One region of the Clostridium aromativorans genome, then DNA from elsewhere that is predicted to be linked to it. Evidence: riboswitches for the same ligand, from Rfam matches in the RefSeq annotation. Region 1 holds a riboswitch; each other region holds the start of a gene.
What was found. Region 1 has a riboswitch for thiamine pyrophosphate ahead of thiD (bifunctional hydroxymethylpyrimidine kinase/phosphomethylpyrimidine kinase). Riboswitches for the same ligand answer to the same signal wherever they lie in the genome.
Positions count from the first base shown of each region.

Region 2: linked by a shared signal. The riboswitch ahead of LN736_RS02860 (TatD family hydrolase) and the one ahead of thiD (bifunctional hydroxymethylpyrimidine kinase/phosphomethylpyrimidine kinase) in region 1 are both predicted to bind thiamine pyrophosphate.
Region 3: linked by a shared signal. The riboswitch ahead of thiW (energy coupling factor transporter S component ThiW) and the one ahead of thiD (bifunctional hydroxymethylpyrimidine kinase/phosphomethylpyrimidine kinase) in region 1 are both predicted to bind thiamine pyrophosphate.

Region 1 is NZ_JAJJPB010000010.1:23,762-31,241, forward strand. It holds gene LN736_RS09260 (amino acid ABC transporter permease) at 1-283, opposite strand, end outside; gene LN736_RS09265 (amino acid ABC transporter substrate-binding protein) at 304-1,107, opposite strand; gene thiE (thiamine phosphate synthase) at 1,279-1,890, opposite strand; gene thiM (hydroxyethylthiazole kinase) at 1,881-2,690, opposite strand; gene thiD (bifunctional hydroxymethylpyrimidine kinase/phosphomethylpyrimidine kinase) at 2,730-3,530, opposite strand; TPP riboswitch at 3,663-3,765, opposite strand; gene LN736_RS09285 (amino acid permease) at 3,821-5,221, opposite strand; tRNA gene LN736_RS09290 (tRNA-Leu) at 5,550-5,636, shown strand; gene LN736_RS09295 (TetR/AcrR family transcriptional regulator) at 5,959-6,576, shown strand; gene LN736_RS19195 (hypothetical protein) at 6,573-6,710, shown strand; gene LN736_RS09300 (phosphoenolpyruvate synthase) at 6,670-7,480, shown strand, end outside.
Region 2 is NZ_JAJJPB010000002.1:33,803-41,282, reverse strand. It holds gene LN736_RS02880 (L-threonylcarbamoyladenylate synthase) at 1-283, shown strand, start outside; gene LN736_RS02875 (ABC transporter ATP-binding protein) at 402-1,151, opposite strand; gene LN736_RS02870 (ABC transporter substrate-binding protein) at 1,120-2,124, opposite strand; gene LN736_RS02865 (ABC transporter permease) at 2,138-2,890, opposite strand; gene LN736_RS02860 (TatD family hydrolase) at 2,907-3,641, opposite strand; TPP riboswitch at 3,708-3,809, opposite strand; gene LN736_RS02855 (LTA synthase family protein) at 3,891-5,741, opposite strand; gene LN736_RS02850 (RDD family protein) at 5,923-6,528, shown strand; gene rlmD (23S rRNA (uracil(1939)-C(5))-methyltransferase RlmD) at 6,532-7,480, shown strand, end outside.
Region 3 is NZ_JAJJPB010000001.1:161,180-168,659, reverse strand. It holds gene hflX (GTPase HflX) at 1-1,046, shown strand, start outside; TPP riboswitch at 1,175-1,274, shown strand; gene thiW (energy coupling factor transporter S component ThiW) at 1,410-1,892, shown strand; gene LN736_RS00775 (NTP transferase domain-containing protein) at 1,986-2,921, shown strand; gene LN736_RS00770 (xanthine dehydrogenase family protein molybdopterin-binding subunit) at 3,137-5,251, shown strand; gene LN736_RS00765 ((2Fe-2S)-binding protein) at 5,251-5,718, shown strand; gene LN736_RS00760 (FAD binding domain-containing protein) at 5,712-6,530, shown strand; gene LN736_RS00755 (NAD-dependent malic enzyme) at 6,632-7,480, opposite strand, start outside.

The DNA of each region.
Region 1 (7,480 bases):
AATTTATAGTAAAAGCAAGTCCGGCAGCAGCTAGAGGAGATAGTCTTATGCCAATTACAGGAAGACCAAAATAGGCAAAAAATAGCTGTAAAAGTAGAGGAGTTCCTCTAAAAGCCCAGGTGTACAAACTTAATATAGTTTTTAGTGGCTTAATTTTAGATATTTTACCTATTGCTACTATACATCCTAAAGGTATGGAAAATACAGCAGTTATAAGAAATAATTCTCCAGTTATTAGACTTCCCTTTAATATAAATCCTGTAATGTCCATAAGATTATCCAATTAAATCACATCCTAACTTTTTATTTTGCTATTATATCTTTACTGAACCACTTTTGGGATATCTTATCTGCAGTTCCATCTTTCTTCATAGAATCCAGTGCTTCATTTAACTTATCTTTAAAAGCTGCATCGCTTTTTCTAATACCAACACCATAATCTTCTTTCCCAAAATTGTCATCAAGTATTTTATATAATCCGGGTTTTTTCTGTAAATAATATCTCCCGACAACCTCATCTACCACAACAGCATCAATACGTCCCTGGTTTAAATCCAGTAGAGCTTCTGTATTATTTGAATATTTTCTCACTTCTTTTAAGGATTTTGAAGTGGCGGTATCCGACTTCAATGCAGTTTCACTGCTGCTCCCAAGTTGAAGTCCTACGGTTTTACCTGATAAATCTTTCTTAGTCTTTATATTTGAGTTGTTTCTCACTACAATTATCTGTTTGTTTTGAAGATATACTTTTGAAAAAGATATCTGCTTTTTCCTGTCTTCTGTTATGGTTAGACCGTTCCATATAACATCTATGTCCTTGTTGTTTAGACTGAGAATAATACCATCCCATTCTACAGGCTTAAAGACTACATTTACCCCCATTTTCTTTGCAGCGGCTTTGGCCATGTCTATGTCAAACCCTACGATTTGACCTTTTGAATCCCTAAATCCCATTGGGGGGAAACTGTCGTCTAGGCCAACTACAAATTTACCCTTTGATTTTATGTCATCCCAGGATGTATCTGTTTTTTGAGATTGTCCACATCCTGAAAATATTGATGTCACAATAAATACCATGATTGCTAAAATACTTAATTTTTTTTTCATTTTAATTGCCTCCCTTTTATATAAATCAATTACAATAAATATTATAATTTACCGTGGTAAATTTGTAAACTGATAAATTAAAAGTATATAGAGCTGTTAAGTGTGAAAAAATGCTGATTGAATTGTAGTTTGACTACAATTCAATCAGCATTTGATAACTTTTAATAAATACTATTTAAGTAGAGCTTTTGCAGCAGCCTTTATATCATTCTTTCCTAAGATAGCAGAAATTACGGAGATGCCATCCACTCCAGTAGATAATACATCTTTGAAATTCTGCTCATTAATTCCACCTATGGCAACAGCAGGTATGCTTATACTATTGTATATTTTACGTAGACCTTCTATACCTATTGGCGTATCTATATCCTTTTTAGTTCCAGTGAAAAATATAGTTCCTATTCCAATGTAATCTGCACTATTTTTTTGTGCATCTACAGCTTCTTCCACAGTACCTGCAGATATTCCTATTATTTTATCTCTGCCCAATATCTTTCTGGCTGCGACTAAGGGCATGTCGCTTTGACCAAGATGTACACCATCTGCATCTACAGCTTGAGCTATATCCAGTCTGTCATTTATTATGAAAGGAACTTTGTAATAATCAGTAACTTCCTTAATCTTCAGTGCTAATTTGTAAAATTCCCTTGTGGAAATGTTTTTTTCTCTTAGCTGAACCAAAGTGACGCCGCCTGAAATTGCATCTTCTACAGCTTTGGATAGATCAATATTTTTTAAAAAACTTCTGTCTGTAACCAAATATAGACTATAATCTATTTCCATACTATTTTGGCACCTTCTTTTAATTTTTCTTCACTTAACTGATATATGCAGTCTATGAGCTTAACTCTAAAGCTTCCAGGTGTATTTGCTGCTTTAAAGGCTTCTTCTCCAGCTATATTCATTGAGAGTATGGCATTTACAGTAGCTGTGAATTTATCTTCAGATGCTCCACAGGCAGCTCCGCAAAGGGCACCCAGCATACAACCGGATCCAGTAACTTTAGTAAACATTTCTGTGCCGTTTTCAATTACAGCACTTCTTTTACCATCTGTTATGAAATCCTTTTTACCGGTGGCAGCAACTGTGCACTTGTATTTTTGAGATAAAGCTATGCAGCATTCTAAGGCACCTTCTCCAGTATCAAAGGAATCTACACCTTTTACATTGGAGGATTGTCCTGCCAAAAATTTAATCTCTCCTATGTTTCCCTTTATGACATCAATTTTTCCAACCTGGAGTATTCTGTTTATAACTTGAATTTTTTTTGGCACGGCGGCACAGGCTACAGGATCTAATACTACGGGGATATCATGGATTTTTGCAGAAGTGCTGGCTAAAACTGCGGCTTGTTCCTGCTCTTTATTAAGAGTTCCTAAATTTATGTACAGGGCAGATGATAATTTGACAAAATCAAAAACCTCATCATAGGCCTCACACATAGCAGGGGAGGCACCATAAGATAGGAGAATATTTGCACAGTCATTTATGGTAACATAGTTGGTAATACAGTGGACAAGAGGTATTTTATTTCTAACCTCTGATAATATTTTTGTTACTTTGTCTAGATTTATATTGTTCAATTTTTTAACCCCCTTTAAGTTTAAAAATAATTTCTTCTATTAAAAAGTTATACCGGCTTTTTTATAAACTTCTATAAAATGTCCAACAGGGCCAACTCCATGACCAATGGGAAATGAATTTTCTATTGCCTTAGTTATATATTGCTTTGATAGGTTTACTGCCTTTTCAATATTGTGTCCTTTGGCTAAATAGGAAGCTATAGCGGAAGATAAAGTACATCCTGTTCCATGAGTGTTTTTAGTGTTTATTCTATGACCTTTAAGGGATAATACCTTATTATCGTGAAGCAAAATATCATTGGCATCATTGCATCTATGGCCTCCCTTTACGAGTATGCTCCTTGCACCCAGTTCTTTTATTTTAAAAGCTGCACTTTCCATATCTTTTTCATTTTTAATTTTTAGTCCGCTGAGAACTTCTGCCTCTGGAATATTTGGAGTTATTACATCTGCAACATTTACCATAGTTTTTATTGCTGTTTCTGCTTCAGGTTTTAAGAGAGAATATCCGCTTTTTGATATCATTACCGGATCGAGTACTATATTTTTGGCCCTATATTCTATTAAGAGCTTTTTTATTACAGATATGGTTTTACTATTTGAAACCATTCCGATTTTTACTGCATCTACTTCGATATCGTCAAATATGGATCTTATTTGAGCCTCCACAATTTCAGGAGTTACGTCCAGTACATCTTGTACACCTATAGTATTTTGGGCTGTAACGGCAGTGATTACACTCATTCCATACACGCCAAGTGCACTCATGGTTTTTAAATCAGCTTGTATTCCCGCACCACCTGAGCTGTCAGAACCTGCAATTGTCAATACTTTTTTCATTAAAAACACCTCTAATTTTGTATTTGTTTAAGCAACTCCAAGGTTCTAAAGAAGCTAGGAGTGCTGGCAGTGATAGACACCGTATAAATATAAAAGGTGTATGCGGAAAAGCATACACCTAATAAAAATCAAAAGTCATGTGAAATTGCTTCCCTACGCCAGTTTTATCTGGATCAGGTTCAAAGGGTTAGAGAATATCTCTTCTCAGCTATATAAAGCACCCCCACAGCCTATTTTATTTTAAACTCATTATACTACCTTGATAAAAATTTGTAAATCAATTTTAAATTTTATTCTTCTGGTTCAGATTTTGTAGGATTAGAGGTCTTTTTATTTAAGCCAAGTATAAAATAGAAAGCTAGTATAAGTAAGAACCAGAAACATCCTACAATAAGAGCAATCCTAGTATCTGGGCTAAAAGCTAGCATTACGATGACGAAAGCTAAAAATGCCAGTACAATCCAGTTAAGATAAGGATATCCAAACATTGGAAAATGCAACTTTTTTATTTCTTCCGGAGTAAGTCTTTTTCTAAACTTCATCTGTGCTATCAGTATAATGCCCCAAGTCCAAATTGCACCAAGTGTAGCTACACTTGTAATGTAAGTAAATACCTTTCCAGGTACCAGAAAATTAAGAACAACTCCAATTAACATAAAAAATGCAGAAATCAAAATGCCAGTAGCTGGAACATGGGTTTTACCAAGCTTACTAAACTTTTTTGGTGCTGTTCCCTGCAGGGAAAGATTGTACAGCATACGTCCAGTACTGAAAATGCCGCTGTTACAGGAAGATAAAGCTGCAGTCAATACTACAAAGTTTATAATACCTGCTGCTGCAGATACACCCAATTTGCTAAATGTTAAGACGAAAGGACTTCCAGTTGTACCAAGGGTATTCCATGGATAGAGTGACATTATTACAAAAAGTGCACCTACATAAAATATAAGTATTCTCCAAAGTACTTTGTTGATAGCTGACGGTATCGTTTTCTCAGGATTCTTTGCTTCACCTGCTGTAACGCCTATGAGCTCTGTGCCCAGATAAGCAAACATAACCATTGTTACTGCAAGCATAGGTCCCCATCCACCTTTAGGGAAAAATCCTCCATGTGTCCATAGATTTGAAATTCCGATAGGTTTTCCACCATTACCGAAACCAAATATAATCATGAGCAACCCTAGTACTATTATTGCAATAATTGTAACTACTTTGATAATTGCAAACCAGAATTCAAATTCACCGTAGGCTTTTACTGCAATTAGATTTACGCATGTCATTATAATAAGTGCTGCCAGTGCAGGTATCCACTGAGGCATAGTTGGAATCCAGAATTTAACGTATACGCCTACAGCTGTAATTTCAGCCATACAGGTTACCACCCACATAAACCAATAAGTCCATCCAGTCATATATCCTGCCAATGGACTTATGAATTCATTGGCATAGGCGCTAAAGGATCCGGAAACAGGATAGGAAGTCGCCAACTCACCTAGAGCTCTCATTATGACAAACATAGCTAGTCCAGCTATAATGTAAACCAATAGAATTGCTGGCCCAGCTGTTTGAATAGCAGTAGCAGAACCTAAAAATAGCCCTACGCCAATTGCTCCTCCCAGGGCTATCAATTGAATATGACGTTCTTCTAAGCCACGCTCGAGATTCTCATTTAATGCATCTTGTTTACTCATTGTGTTCCTCCTTAGTTGGTTAAATAAACCTTAGGATAATTACTTTAAAATTATTTAATTTAAAAATTTATCACCTTCTATGGCTATCATACATTATTTAGAATATTCTCAACTAAATAATAGCATATTTTCATTTACATAACAACTAGTATTTAAAATTTTCATTGAATTTACAATTATTTTAGATTTAAATAATGTTATTTAAAAAATATAAAAATAGTAAGATAAAAGTCATATACTGTTTCACAATATGAATATTATTATAAATTTGCTTTTATACTGCCTCTTGACCACAGGTGATATTTGTGATATTATACTTTTGTCACTTGCCGAAGTGGTGGAATTGGCAGACGCAACGGACTCAAAATCCGTCGATAGTGATATCATGCGGGTTCGACTCCCGCCTCCGGCACCATAGATGTAGAACAAAAAGAACACTTTGGAATTTTCCAAAGTGTTCTTTTTGTTCTATTCTTAAAAAATAGAACAGATCAAAAGATCAATGTGATTTCTTTAAAATAATGTTGACCTGGTCGGTTCATGAGAATATAATATTATATAAACCGATTCGGTTTATATAATGATTCTAAGGTTCTTAAAAAAAAATTTTCTCATAGGTAAATCACTGCAAGCCTTAGAATTACCTCATCCAGGCGCGTAGCAGTGTTTATCTCTCTTTAAAAAGTCAACAATATTAGCAATAGTAGCATTTGGATGAATTTTGAGAGGTGAGCTTTTTGAAAAAATTTTTTAATTTGCCTGTAGAGAAGCAAAATAAAATCATAGATGTAGCACTTAAATCCTTTGGTAAAAATGGCTATAAGAAAACTTCCATAGGGGACATTGCTGCTGCAGCAGGAATTTCAAAATCCATGGTGTTTCATTACTTTGGTACAAAAAAAGCTTTGTATTTTTATTTAATTGAGCTATGCGACAATATTATTATGAAAGAAGTTGATGAAAAATTTAATTATAAGGTTACTGATTTCTTTGACAGAATTAAGCTTTCATCTAATATTGAAATTTCTGTTATGAGGAAACACCCTGCAATTCCATCCTTTTTAACAAGCATGTATTTTGAAAATGACGGGGAAGTAAAAGGTGATATAAAAACCATTATTCTAGCAAAAGGTGTAGATTTTAGGAACAAAATTGCTTTTGATGGTGTAGATTTTTCAAAATTTAAGGAGAATGTTGATCCAAAGCTTGTTATAAAGATACTTCTTTGGCTTACTGATGGATATATGAATCAATTGTCAAATAGGACAGCAATAAATTATGAAGCTTTTTTTAAGGAATTTGAAGAATGTATTGATTTACTCAGAGACAATCTTTATAAGGAGGAATATGTATGAATCCCTATGTGTTGGATTTCAGCAACATTGATAAATCAGATCTACCTTTAGTGGGCGGTAAAGGTGCTAATTTAGGAAAACTGTCTAAAATCAATGATATTATGTGTTCCAGAAGGTTTTTGTATAACTACTGAAGTCTATAAAAAAATTGTCTGTGACAATTCTGAATTTAATAGCGTAAATGATCAATTATCTTTTTTAAAGATAATTGACAAAAGAAAAATCAGTGAATTCAGTAAAAAGGTTCGGGAGATTATAGAACAGATACCTATCCCGATGGAGATTATAGAAGAAGTCTTGCATTACATTTCAAAGCTTGGCGAGAAAAATGCATATGCAGTGCGTTCAAGTGCTACGGCAGAAGATTTGCCTCTAGCTTCTTTTGCTGGTCAGCAGGATATCTATCTCAATATTAAGGGAATGAATAATATATTGAAATATGTAAAAAAGTGCTGGGCGTCACTTTATACGGACAGAGCGGTAATTTATCGTATACAAAATAATTTTGATCATCGAAAGGTGTATCTCTCTGTAGTAATACAAAAAATGGTTTTCTCCCAGGCCTCAGGGATAATGTTTACTGCAGATCCTGTAACTTTCAACAGAAAGGTAACATCTATTGATGCAAGTTTTGGCCTTGGTGAAGCTCTTGTATCAGGTCTGGTTAATCCAGATATCTATAAAGTGAGAGAAGGAAAAATACTGTATAAAAAGATATCTATCAAAAAACTCGCTGTTTCGGCACTGCAAAATGGTGGTACAAAAGGGAAGGACATTGATACTGCAAAGCAAAATATACAGACCCTTCGGGATGAGCAAATTTTACAACTGACAAATATAGGCAGAAAGATTGAGAATTATTTTGGATGTCCACAGGATATAGAATGGTGCCTTTGTGAAGGTA
Region 2 (7,480 bases), on a different contig from region 1:
TACAAAGACCTCACAGTGGATCAAAGAAAATGCGAAGGAGGACAATGCTGTAATTTGTTTCCAAGAATTTTTAAATGATTTTAAGAGCTGTCAACACATATATAGTTTAGGAAGTTTTAAAACGTTAAACACAGCAGCTCAAAAGATATTTGATCTGCTTAGAAAATGTGATAAATTGAATGTAAATCATATTTATATACAAGCTCCTAACGACAGGGGCTTAGGGAACTCTATAATCAACCGATTGGAAAAAGCAAGTGCAGGAGACATTATTCATATATAAGTTATATTGGTTATGGAAGAAAATTGGAAGCATATAGAATCACTTTATACTTCCAATTTTTTTAATAGGTCTATAAATTATCGAATTAGCTTAGATTAATGTCCATGCTGTTTGATTCCTAAAGCAACTTTAAAATATCAGCTTTCATGTTCAAAAGTTCCTGGGAAAACAACCTGTTTTCTTTATTGCCCCTGCTAAAATTCACGATTATCTCTTTTTTTACCCTGCCGGGCTTTGAAGAAAGTACATATATCCTATCTGAAAGTACAATTGCCTCTTCAATATCATGGGTTACAAAGAGTATACTCCGATGGAGCTTCTCCCTCATTTTTAAAATCCAATTCTGCATTTTTCCACGGGTTATTGAATCAAGTGCACCAAAAGGTTCATCCAAAAGCATTATCTCCTCTGAGGAGAAAAAAGTTCTCAAAAAACTGGCCCTCTGTTTCATTCCACCTGAAAGTTCATAGGGATACTTATTTTCATAACCCCCCAGTCCGAACATGTCAATGTATTTCTTTGCATCTCTCCTCGACTGTTTTTTATCATTCCCCTTTATATCAAGGGGCAGTACTACATTTGAAAGAACAGTCTTCCAGGGCAGAAGAAGATCCTTTTGCTGCATATATCCTATATCACCTTTTACAAAAACACTGCCGCTGTCCTCTTTGAGAAATCCTGTTATTATATTGAAAAGTGTGCTCTTGCCACAGCCGCTGGGCCCAAGTATGGAAACAAATTCTCCTCTTTTGAGATATAGGGTTATATCCTCAAGTATTGTCTTGTCTTCAAACTTCTTGCACACATTTTCAATCTCAACCATCATTTCATCACTATTATTTTGGCAGAAATTCATTTGTGAATGCATCACTTATTTTTAACTCCTTTTTTATAAGGCCTTTGTCCTTGAGAAATTTAGCATAACGCTGCCATACCTGGGATTTCATAACTCCCCATCGCGGTGCATCTGATACATACTGACCAGCCATATATTTCTGACTTTGAAGAGCCAGATTCTTGTCTATTTCAGGTGCATATTTTAAAAGTATATCTGCACTTTCTTCAGGATGTTTTATGGAGTATTCGTAGCCTTTGGCGGTAGCTGCCAGGAATTTTTTTACCTTTTCGGGATTCTTGCTTATAAGCTTGTTACTGCTTATAAGAATAGGTGTATAGTAGTCCAGAGCCGGATCCAGATCTTTAACGGGTATGTAATCAAGCTGCTCTCCCTTCAACTTGGCCTGTATACCTGTCCAACCCTCAAATATCCATGCAAAATCTATATTTTTCTTTGTAGCTGCAAAAAAATCGTCATTTCCGATATTCACTATCTTTACCTTGCTGAAATCTCCACCGCTCTTCTCCATTACAGCTTTAAGCACTGCTTCTTCTGAAGGTGATCCCCATCCTCCATATACTTTTCCCTCAAAATCTTTAGGGGTTTTTATATTTTTGCTCTTAGGTGCGGCAAAACCGGAAGTGTTGTGCTGTATTATTGTGGCAATGGCTTTTACAGGAAGAGGATTGTTACTTGTAAGTGCATAGGTGACATCTTCCTGATAGCTCACTCCAAAATCACCTTTTCCAGCAGCTATAAGATTTGTAACACTTCCTTCTGAAGGCTGAACTATTTTCACATCCAGTCCCTCATCTTTATAATATCCTTTATTTAGGGCCACATACAATCCGGTGTGATTTGTATTTGGAGTCCAGTCCAGTATGACAGTGGTCTTATCCAGGGAATTTGATGTATCCTTTTTATCGCTTGTTCCACATCCTGATATAGCAATTACACTTATAAAAACAGCCAGTATCAACAATATAAATTTACTTTTTCTCATTATTATCCCCCTCTTATTTCCAATGTATTATTTTTTTACCTATAAAGTCTATGATATAGATTATCGCAATGCTCACTACAACAATAACCAGAATTGAGGCAAATACCTTATCAAGCTGGTAGGCATTCTTGGCCCTCACCATATATACACCTATTCCGCTGTCTCCTCCCAGCCATTCGCCTATAATTGCAGACATTATCATGTAAGTTGCAGCAATCTTCAAACCTGAAAAAAAGTTGACCAGAGCATAGGGAAGTTTAAGATGGTAAAATATCTGAAGTTTGGAAGCCTTCATATTATGAAATAGATTTATGTAATCCACATCTATCTTTTCAAGACCGTCTACAAGACTTACAACTATGGGAAAAAAGCATACCGTTATCACAACTATTATCTTGGGAAGTGCTCCAAATCCGAACCATATTATAAAAAGCGGTGCTATAGCTATAGTTGGAATGGTCTGGGATATGAGCAAAATAGGATATAGTGATTTCTTAACTGTATGAAAGCTGTCCATTATTATGGCCAATATAAAAGAAAGCACTATGGATATAAAAAATCCTACAAAAGATTCATAAAGCGTTGTTTCCGCATTTTCCATTATGTTTCTAAAATCCAAAACGAGGGTCTTTATAATATTTGACGGCGAGGGAAGGATATAGGGTTGTATATACTGAAGACCCACCACCATCTGCCATAAAGCCACTACTACTGCTATGGTTATCACCGGGTACATCTTATTTTGAATATTTCCTGATTCTTTCATTCTAAACACCTTAAATTCACAATTTCAATCTGTTGAAATTACTGGATATTTTATTTTTTAACTCTTCATACTGAATTCCCTTTATGTTTGAGATTTTTCTGACAATGCCTTCAACTTCCCAGGGATATCCATACCGTTTATTCACCCACTCAAGGGAGTCGGGTCCATCTGTTTCCGTCAATATTCTGTCCAGGGGGAGAATATTGACTATTTCATCTGTAATCCTGGAATAGCCTATATCAACGCTTATGGTGAAAAAGCAACCACATTTTAAAAGCTCCTTGAGCACATCCATATCACCGCTGTACCAGTGAATTATCGGTGTTCTCAATTTATACCTTTTTATATATTCCAGTATCTTATTTTCTGCTCCCTTGGTATGGATATTGGTTATCTTGTCATATCGTCTGGCCCTACTCAAAAAGTATTCAAATACCATGTCCATTTTGGGATATTTTTCTCTCTCCGGTACCCAGTAATAGTCAAGACCTATTTCCCCTAAAGCCTTACACTCCTTTATACAATCATCAAACCTATCCAGATTACCATAATTTTTATGTGCTTCCCAGGGATGTATTCCAAAACAGGGTATTATATTCTCATTCTCTTCACTTATCTTTTTCGTAAAAATATAACTTTTCAGGTTCATGGAGCATCCCAGTGTCTTGATATCATCTTTTTTTATAATATCAAGAGCTTTCTTTAAGTTTTCTCCATAAAAATCCATATGATTGTGGGCATCAACAAGCATTTCAATTATCTCCTATATAACTTTGACAAAAAACAAAAGCACTATCACAAATAGTGCTTCAGGATACAAATTACAAAGCGGTTTCCCTACGTCGGCGCTGCCCGAATCAGGTTCAAAGGGTTAAAGTTTTCACTTTTCTCAGCCGTACCGGCACCCCTGACACTACAGACAATATTAAATTTGCTACATTATTATTATAATATCACTTGTTTATAAAAATGTAAACATTTCATGTACATATCCGCAGTTTTATTTATCCAACTTGTCAATGACATTATGTTTTAATATGTAATCAGAATATTCAAGCTGATTCAACACATCCTCTTTGTCTTTCCTCAGGCTGCTATTCTCAGGCACTTCCTTTCCGGTCTTTACATCATAGTATACATCATCCTGGGAAGAAGAATAATAATTTTTATCTATAAAGGAACCATTTCTAAATATAACCTTCTGATTTTTAGGGTTAAAAAGATCTTTTCCAAACATATTTTTCCCGGGCAGATCAAATAAGTTACACACCGTAGGATATATATCCATTTCACCTCCATATACGTGATTCACACCTTTCACCGATTCGTTGGGAAAATGTATTAGAAGAGGTACCTTCTGAAGCCCTTCCCAATCCATTTCGGAAGTTGAATTTACATTCAGGAATTTGAACAGCTGCTGCTCTTTATCTTTGGGTATTGCATAGTGATCACCGTAGAGCATTACAACTGAATTTTCAAGCGTGCCATTTTCATCCAGAGCATTTAAAAACACTCCCAGTTGTTCATCTGTATAATGTATGGCTTTTAAATAATTTCCAAGAAGAGTACCTTTTAAATTTCCCACATCAAAATCACCATATTTATCCACATCATCATAGGGAAAGTGACTGGTCAGTGTTATTAAAAAAGCATAATAAGGTGATTTCATATTGTTCAATTTTATCAGAGACTGGTTCAAAAAAGATCTGTCACTGAGTCCCAAACCTATGGATTCATCTTTCTTATAACTTTTTTCACCATAGAAATTATCAAAGCCAAATTTTTTGTACATTATCTGTCTGTTCCAAAAATTTTCTCTAAAGCCGTGAAATGCTGCTGTACTGTAACCGTTATTTTTAAAATTTTCGGGCATGGCACTGAATTTATTTCCGGAATACAGAAAATACACTGCCCCAGCCGCTGCCGGATATATCGAATTGTTGGTCATAAACTCCGCATCGGAAGTTCCCCCTGCCGCTACCTGATAATAAAAATTATCAAAATACACTGACCTATTCACCCATCTGTTCAAATTCGGAGTTATTTCCTGTCCATTTACAGAAGCATTTATTACAAATTCCTGAAGGGCCTCTACCTGTATCATTATAAGATTTTTTTCCTTTGAATATCCTTTCAGATTTTTATTATCTGATTTATTATTATCCATAAAAGTATTTATGGCATTTATTTTTTCTCTGGAAACAGGTGTCATTTTGGTTATATTGGCTGAAAGTGAATTATAGATGTCTAAACAGTGATAATTCAATACACCTAGTTTTCTACTTATATAAACCTTATTATACATTGCGCTCAAAAGTCTGGGCTGCTCTTTTGAAAGTCCATAAAAACTTATAAAATCCATACCAATACCAAATAAGAGAAGCACGACAGCTATTGATATCCTATAATTCAGCGGAAATTTGTTTTTTCTCTTTCTAACATATCTGTTCACAAAGGGAATTATAAATATAACATCAGTGAAATATAAAAAGTCCTTTATATTCATCAAATTTGACACACTGGATTTTACAGCTCCAAGCTGAAATCCACTTATAAGCACGGGAAGAGATATTATGTCCTTAAAATATCTGAAATATATGATATCACTTACTATAAATGAACTTATTACAATATTGAATATATAGAGCATCCTGGAACGTGCCTTTGCTTTCAGAATCAAAGATATGGAGATTATAATTATTACCGGGGCAATGGCCGGAATGAAAAGAGATATAATTTTTATATACCCTGTTTCTAAATGCCTTCCATACATCAATATCTTAAAAGTTACACATACTATAAAAAATACTACATCCAAAAAATCTAGAAAAAACGAATTCAATCTATTCATATTAAATATCCTCAATCATCAATTTATTACAATACTAAAATTATAGAACTAATGAATAAAATTGTAAAATAATATGTGAACAATAATAAAAGATTTTTTATACCTATTTACATAGATGTCATAGTGTAGCATAATATATTTGTTATAGAAAGGTTAAAAAGAAGAAGGAGGTATATGTTTAATGGGAGAAAATGATGAAAATAAAGATAAACTTTCAGTAGATGAAGAAGCAAAAAAGCAGTTTTTAGAAGAACTTAAAAATAAAAATATGGAAGAGAAAAGAAGATTTGAAGAAATTAAAAGGAAGAAAGAACAGGAAAAAGAGGAACAGCTCAAAAGGGAGGAAGAAGAGAAACAAAAAAAACTTTTGGAAGAACAGGAAGCTGAAAAAAAGTTGGATGAATCCAGCCTGCAATCAGAGAAGCCCCAGGAAGAGGACACTAAAATTGACAATTTTAAAGCAGATAGTGCTGAAATCGAACCTGTGTCAAAGAAAAAAACTTCTGACCGAAGTACAGATCTCAAAGTCAAAAACAACCTGGTACCCTGCAATCTGAAACTTTCCATTATAGATACAGCTGTATCGGCTGTAGTTTCTTTAGCCTGTCTTTATTTATTTGATCTTATTTTAAGAACCCTGTTTGGACATTATATAGCAGATATGAAAGGCATGTACATAATATTATTTCTAATAGTATCTATCTTATATCCTGTTATAATGAGAAGCTGTAAATCCAGGAAAACATTAGGTGAAAAATTTGCCAAAGTACCAAAAGGAGTAGATTAAAAATTGAAAAAGGGCAGCCAACATGAATTTTTTATAGAAAAGTTAAAATTTCCAGCAGTTGGAATCGCACAAAAGGATGGAATAAAGGTATTTATAAAAAACTCTGTGCCAGGTCAAAAAATAAAAGGTCAGATTACAAAAAAAAGAAATGGATATGCAGAAGCCAAAATCGTGGAAATAATTGAAAATGTAAACTATGCAATAGAGCCCTTATGTCCCCACTTTAACCTCTGCGGCGGATGCAATTTTCAGTTTATTCCCTATAATATACAGGTTGAATTAAAAAAGCAGCAGGTTTTAGACCTGTTTGAAGAATCTTCTATCAAAGGTTTTAAATTCTTGGGTATAGAAAAAAGCCCTGAGGAATTTCATTACAGAAATAAAATGGAATTTACTTTTGGAGATGAGCAAAAAGGAGGATCTCTCACATTGGGAATGCATATGAGGGGGAAATCCTTCGGCATTGTGAATGTAGATAAATGCAAAATAGTAGATGAGGACTTTACTGTAATTTTAAATGAAATCGTCACCTATTTCAGGAAAAAGGAACTGCCTTATTACAGAATACGGAGCCACAGGGGATATTTAAGAAATGTGGTAATTAGAAGAGGTAAAAATACAGGGGAAATCCTCGTAAACATCGTTACTACTTCACAAATTGATTTTGATTTCAATGAAATAACTGAAATATTGAGAAATTTAAATTATAATGGCAAATTGGTGGGTGTACTTCACACTATAAATGACAATTTATCGGATGTGGTAAAAATAGATTCAATGAAAATACTATGTGGAAACGATTATATAATAGAAGAAATTTTAGGATTGAAATTTAAAATTTATCCGGAATCATTTTTTCAGACCAATTCTAAGGGCACCGAAAAGCTGTATAGTATAATTAAGGATTTTTTAAAGGATACTTCCTCAAAAACGGTTTTTGACCTGTACTGCG
Region 3 (7,480 bases), on a different contig from region 1:
ATGCAGATGTGGTAATTTTTGATGACGAGTTGTCACCTTCTCAAATTCGTAATTTAGAAAAAAGCTTAAATTGCGGTATAATAGATAGAACTTCTTTGATTCTTGATATTTTTGCAAAAAGAGCAAGGACTAGAGAAGCCCAGCTTCAAGTGGAGATAGCAAAACTTCAGTATATGCTCCCGCGATTGATTGGATTTGGGGAATCCATGGATCGTCAAGGAGGGGGATCGTCTCTTAAAAACAGAGGTTCCGGCGAAACAAAATTGGAACTTGACCGTAGAAAAATTGAAAACAGAATCAGTGGCCTGAATAGAGAGCTGGAAGTGCTTGTGTCACAACGTCAAAATCAACGAAAAAAGCGTAAAAGAAGAGATATACCTGTGATTGCTTTAGTGGGATATACTAATGCAGGTAAATCTACGGTTATGAATGCCATGATGGATTTGTTTAATCCGTCAGATGATAAACAGGTTTTTGAAAAGGATATGCTGTTTGCAACATTGCAAACTTCTGTCAGGAGAATTGATCTGCCAGATAATAAGTCCTTTTTATTGACGGATACAGTGGGATTTATCAGTAAATTGCCCCACTACTTAATAAAGGCATTTCGCTCAACACTAGAAGAAGTTTCTGAAGCCGACATGCTTATTCATGTGGTGGATTACTCAAATGCCAATTATGAGAAACAGATGTATGTCACCATTGATACATTGAGAGAACTGGGTGTGGAGGATATTCCCGTTATTTACTGCTATAACAAAATAGATTTAGTGGAAGGCAAAATTCCTGAAAGTAAGGAGGACTATGTATATATTTCCGCCAAGAAAAAATTGGGAATGGATAAATTAGTGGGGGCAATTCGTAGAAAAATTTTTGAAAGCTATATTTGCTGCAAATTTCTAATTCCTTATGATAGGGGAAATATAGTAGCTTATTTTAATGACAATGCAGGAATAAAGTCAACTAGTTATGAAAATAACGGCATACTTTTATCTGTAGAGTGTAAAAAATCTGATTATGAAAAATACAAAAATTATTTAATCTAGATTGGCATTTATGATGGATTTAACTATTAATGAAGTGAAATTAATTAGACAGTGTTTGGATGAGAAGATAGTTACTTTACAAAATCCTATTTAAGTAGTATGCTGTTGTTAAATTTAATATTATTAATTTAGTTTTGTAGGGGGACCTCCCGGTTGAGAAGGTTAAAACCTGACCCTTTAAACCTGATATAGTTAATACTATCGTAGGGAAGCAAAATATTTATGATTGATTTATATTTAGTGCTTACCTTAGTGGTAGGCATTTTTACGTAAATTTTCAAGGTGAAAATTTCACCCTCAAGAGCTAAATTATATTTTAAATATTATATAGTATAAGGGGGAAATTATTTTGAAAACAAAAAAATTGTATATGCAGCCATGCTTACGGCCATTGGGGTACTAGGTGGAAGTGCCATATATTTTCCTATAGGAGCTTCTAAATGTACGCCAGTTCAACATATAATAAATGTGATAGCGGCAGTCACTTTAGGGCCGGTTTATGCAGTATTGACAGCTTTTTGTATTTCACTTATAAGAAATTTTACTGGCACTGGAACACTTTTGGCTTTTCCAGGAAGTATGATAGGAGCTTTTTTTGCAGCTATACTTTATAAAAGAACAAATCAAAAACTTTTTGCAGTTGCAGGAGAAATTATAGGAACAGGTATTATAGGATCACTTCTTTCATTTCCCATTGCAAAATTTATACTTGGTAAAGACGTAGCTGCTTTCTTTTTTGTAGTACCTTTTTTAATAAATACAACAATAGGCAGTTTGATAGCATATTTTATATTAAAGTCCATAGAAGCAATAAAGGGTAGTGCAAATAATTTAAGACAAGACTAAATCAATGGTCCCTGCCACGCTGTGTAAAGCAACAAAATTTTAGCTAAAAAAGTAAGCATGGAAAATTTGCATTATTTTGACGGGGTAAAAGATATGATTATAAAGAAAAAAAAGGAAAAAATAACAGGTGGCATAATTGTAGCGGCAGGAAAGATATCTGAAGGTAATGATGAATGCTCATTATTGAAAATTGGATCTATTACTGCAGTAAAAAGAATTGTTTTGACCTTTCAGCAGGTTGAAATTTCACCGATTGTAGTGATAACTGGATATGAAGCCAGGGAAGTTGAGCATGATTTGGCTGATTACGGAGTTATATTTTTAGAAAACAAGAATTATGAAAATTCACAGATGTTTGATTCTGCGAAAATTGGATTGGAATTTTTGCAAGATAAATGTGATCAGGTGATATTTAACCCTGTAAGTATTCCAATGTTTACACCGGAGACCATTCAGAAGATGATGGAATGTGGTGCGGAGGTTATTTCTCCATCCTATCATGGAAAATCTGGACACCCTCTTTTGATATCTTCAAAATTGATTCCAGACATTTTAAAATATAACGGAAATATGGGAATGAGAGGAGCCATTAGGAGTATTAAAGTGAAAAAACAACTGATGGAGATAGAAGATGAAGGTATCCTTCAAGATATGGATGATATTGATCACTTAGATCAACTTCTAAAAAAGCACAATCAACACATTCTTCATCCTTTTGTTAGAATAAGTATTGAAAAGGAAACCATGTTTTTTAACTCGAGGACAAAATTACTTTTGCTGCTGATTAAAGAGATGCACTCTGTAAGAGGTGCATGCAGACATATGGCATTATCTTACAGTAAGGCGTGGAATATGTTAAATCAACTGGAACAAGAATTAGGTTATGCAGTGGTTGAAAGAAGACATGGTGGCAGCAGAGGCGGGAAAACTTTTTTAACAAAAGAAGGAGCAAAGTTCTTAGAAAAATATCAGCTTTTTGAACAAAACGTGCGTCAATATGCAAAAGATGAATTTGACAGACTATTTTAAAATCCAGAATTTTATGTAAAGCAAGTTCCTTTGACAAAGAATTTGATGAAATATACCCTCTATTTTATAATGAATGTAACAGATATGTTTACTTATTATAAATGTTAAGAGGGTTTTTTATTTTACCCTATATGAATTTAAACGTATTCACATAAGGTAAAATGAATAAGTATCTTTGTAGTTGTGAATTGAATAAAACATATAGGAGGAATTATATGGAAAAAATAAGCAGATCTATAAAGAAAAAGGATCACGATGATAAAATAAGTGGACGTGCTTTATATGTAGATGATTGTGTAATGGAAGGAATGCTTTATGGCAAACTTCTTCACTCTACTAAAGCAAAAGCACGCATTGCTGATGTTGTTGTACCTAAATTACCTGAGGGATATTATGTTGTGAATAAAAATGATGTGACAGGGGAAAACCGTGTTCATATAGTTCTTGATGATACGCCTGTATATGCTGAGAATACTGTGGAATATATCGGTGATCCAATTTTGATGGTTGTTGGTCCCGAACTTGATGAAGTTAAAAGGATTTTAAATGAAATTGTTGTAGTATATGAAGAGCAGATACCTGTTCTAGACATGCGCAAATCCAATACTGTTTTTTTTAATTATAATTATGCAAAAGGAGATATAGATAGGACATTAAAGGAAGCAGACCGTGTTTTTGTGGAAACTTTTCAAACAGGCTATCAAGAACAAGCCTATCTGGAGACTCAAGGTATGATTGCCTATCCTCATGGGGAAAGAATGACTGTACGTGGTTCCATGCAGTGCCCATATTATGTACATGGTGCAGTTACAAAGGCACTTGGATATGATGAAAAGGATGTACAGATTATTCAAGATGTTACTGGTGGGGGATTTGGAGGTAAGGAGGCATTTCCATCCATACTTGCCTGCCAGGTAGCGGTAGCAGCGAAAAAAGTTAACAGACCGGTAAAAGTTATATTTGACAGGCGTGAAGATATGGAATTTACTTCAAAGCGGCACCCTTCAATATGCACTTATAAAGTGGCTGTAAAAAATGGTAAAATTACTGGCATGGATATTGATGTATTGTTTAACAGCGGTGCATATACTACTCTGTCGCCTGTAGTTTTGCAGCGTGGTGTAATTTGTGCAAGTGGTGTATACGATATAGAAAATTTGCGTGTTGTAGGACGTGCGGTTAAGACCAATACTATACCCTGCAGTGCATTTCGAGGCTTTGGTGCTCCCCAGACTTTCTTTGCGGTAGAAATGATGATGGATCATATTGCCAGGGAAATGGGTGTTGATTCTCTGGAACTGAAAGAAAAGTATATTGTTAAACAGGGAGATTCAACGTCCACCAGCGGTAAGTATCACTTCCATGTACCTTTACCTGAAATGATTAAGCAAATTGACGAACTCACTGATTATCGTGATAAATGCAAGAAGTATAAAAATCAGAGGGGAAGATATCGTAAGGGAATTGGTATGTCTGTGTTCTATCATGGCTGCGGTTTTACGGGCAGTGGAGAACGCGATCTCATCAAAGCTGTTGTTAAAATAAGAAAAAACTCAGATGATACTGTAGAGATTTTGGCCAGCAATTCTGATATAGGCCAAGGCATAAAAACTACTTTTAGTAAAATTGTTGCAGATACACTTGGAATTTCCTATGACAGGGTTTTAATACAAAATCCAGATACGGATCGTGTACCTGATTCAGGTCCTACAGTAGCCAGCCGTTCCCTTATGGTAGTCGGAGAACTGCTTAGACGTGCAGCGGGAAAACTTAAAAAACAGTGGGAATCAGGAAAAGAACAGGTTGTAGAAGAACACTTTATAGAACCTGATTTTGTAATTCCATTCAGCCTTAAAGAATTCAAGGGAGATGCTTATCCAACTTATTCCTGGGCTGCTAATGTGGTTGAGGTTGAAGTAGATACTCTAACTGCAGCCACAAAGGTATTGGGTGCATGGGGGACTTATGACGTAGGTGTGCCCATTGATATGAATATTATAAAAGGACAGATGCAGGGAGGCTTCCTTCAAGGTATTGGATATGCTTCTATGGAACAGATAAATTGTAATGAAAAAGGAAGAATTCGTAATAACAGTTTTACTGATTATATTATTCCCACTGCAGTGGATGTGCCTAATCTGGTAACGGAGATTATCAACAATCCATACACTCATGGACCTTATGGAGCAAAAGGCGCAGGCGAACTTCCCCTTGTCGGTGTAGCTCCTGCTTATATCGAAGCTATGGAAAATGCTCTTGGTGTAAATTTAAATAAGGTACCATTTACCCAGGAAGATACTATGAAGGTTTTACAGGGGGTGCTTAAATAATGATAAAATTTATTCTCAATGGAAAAGAAGTGGCATCTACAGCGGAAGCAAATGAGCGTTTGCTGGATATACTTCGAAATGAATTCCGTCTTACAGGCGTGAAATGCGGATGTAAGGAGGGTGAATGCGGAGCCTGCTCTGTAATTCTCGATGGCAAACTTGTCAATTCCTGTATGGTGGCTATGGGAAGTATTGAAGGCAGTTCTGTCATGACTATTGAAGGTTATCGTGAAACCAAGCGTTTCGAAGTAATAAGCAGGGCCTATGCTTCTGTAAGTGCGGTGCAGTGTGGTTTTTGCATTCCTGGAATGGTACTTGCTTCTGAGTGTATCCTTTCCAAAAATCCAAATCCTACAGAAGAAGAAATCCGTGAAGGTATTTCTGGAAATCTCTGTAGATGTACCGGCTACAATGCTATAGTTAATGCAATTTCTATAGCAGCAAAGGAGGGAAAAGGGTTATGGTAAATTGTTATCAAGCGGCATCCTTGGAAGCGGCACTGAAAATCCGTGCAAAAGAGTCTGTCACGCCTTATGCTGGAGGTACTGATTTAATGGTTAAACCAAGAAAAGATGCTGAATATCTATTTTTAAATAAAGTACCTGAAATGAAAAAGATTGTAGAAGATGAAAAATATATCCGTATTGGAGCGGCATGTACTTTTACAGAAATTATTGAAAGTAAATTGACACCAGCTATTTTAAAAGAAGCAGTGTCCCAGATCGCTGCACCGGCAATTCGAAATCTGGGAACTGCTGGAGGTAATATATGTAATGGTTCCCCAAAAGCAGACAGCGCATTGGTATTTTTTGCTACGGATTCTAAGTTGAGACTTGTGAGCAGTAAAGGTGAACGTGTTATTCCAATTACTCAATTTTATCTTGGACGAAATAAGACTTCGCTGCAAGATGATGAATTGTTAGTTGAAATACTTATGGACAAAACAGGTTTTAACAATTACTATTATAAAAAAGTAGGGGCAAGAAATGCTCTTGCTATTTCAAGGGTTTCCTTTGCCGGTGTGATCAATATTGACAAGAGCATAATTAAAAGATTTATTACTGCATTTGGTGCAGTCAGTGATATTATATTAAGAAAGGATGATATTGATTCAATGTTCGTGGGAAAGACCATTGAGGAGGCAAAGTCTGTTAAGGAAGATTATCTTGCAGCATACGATAGGGCAATTGTCCCTATAAGGGGCAGGGTTTCTGCGGAATACAGAAAAGCTGTCTGCATGAATTTGCTTCGTGATTTCCTTGAGAGCGAGGGAATCTGATTTATATTAGATGACTTAAACTAAAGTGGAAATGTGCCTGGATTTGTATAGATCAAATTCAGGCACATTGTTTTATTTGAAAGTTAGCACATTATCTCAATTTAAGAATTACTTGTATAATAGGGTTCCCAGATTTCATCTTCTACTGCTTTTTTAGCATCAGATATAGGTTTTCTATTTAAGCCCTCTTTTACAGCTTCCTTTACTACAGCAATGGCTACAAGCTTGGAGGCTTCTCTAAGTTTATCAACTGGAGGAAGAATAGGAGCCCCTGGTTTTGAGAGATCCTGCAGGGATGCAATACCGTGCGCTGCGGCAGACAACATGTCATCTGTCACTATTCTTGATTTTGCAACTATTATGCCAAGTCCCAATCCAGGATAGAGAAGTGCATTATTAGCCTGACCTATGATATAAGTTACTCCTTTGTAGGTTACAGGATCTGACGGACTTCCTGTAACTACGAGTGCCCTGCCGTCACTCCATTTTATTATATCCTGTGCCGCTGCTTCACAGAGTCTTGTAGGGTTTGAAATGGGCATAATGGCAGGTCTTTCATTTATTTCAGACATAGCTTTTATTACTTCTTCTGTAAAGGCACCATGTACACCAGAGGTGCCGATGAGTACGGAGGGTTTGACTTCTCTTATTATTTCAGCCAGATTTTTTAAAGGATTTTTAAATTCATTTTTCGATCTCGTATATTTTTTTTGTCCCTCCGTAAGAGTATCCATATCGTCAGTAAGAAGTCCCTGACGATCTACAAGGTAAAATTGTTTTTTAGCTTCTTCTTCAGATAGGCCATTTCGTATCTTTTCCTGGAATATTTGATCAGTTACACCTATTCCAGCAGTTCCTGCACCAAAGATCACCACTTTATGATCTTTAACAGGTATATTTGTGGCCCTGGCTACAGCGTTTATGGCAGAATTCATCATCACACCAGTACC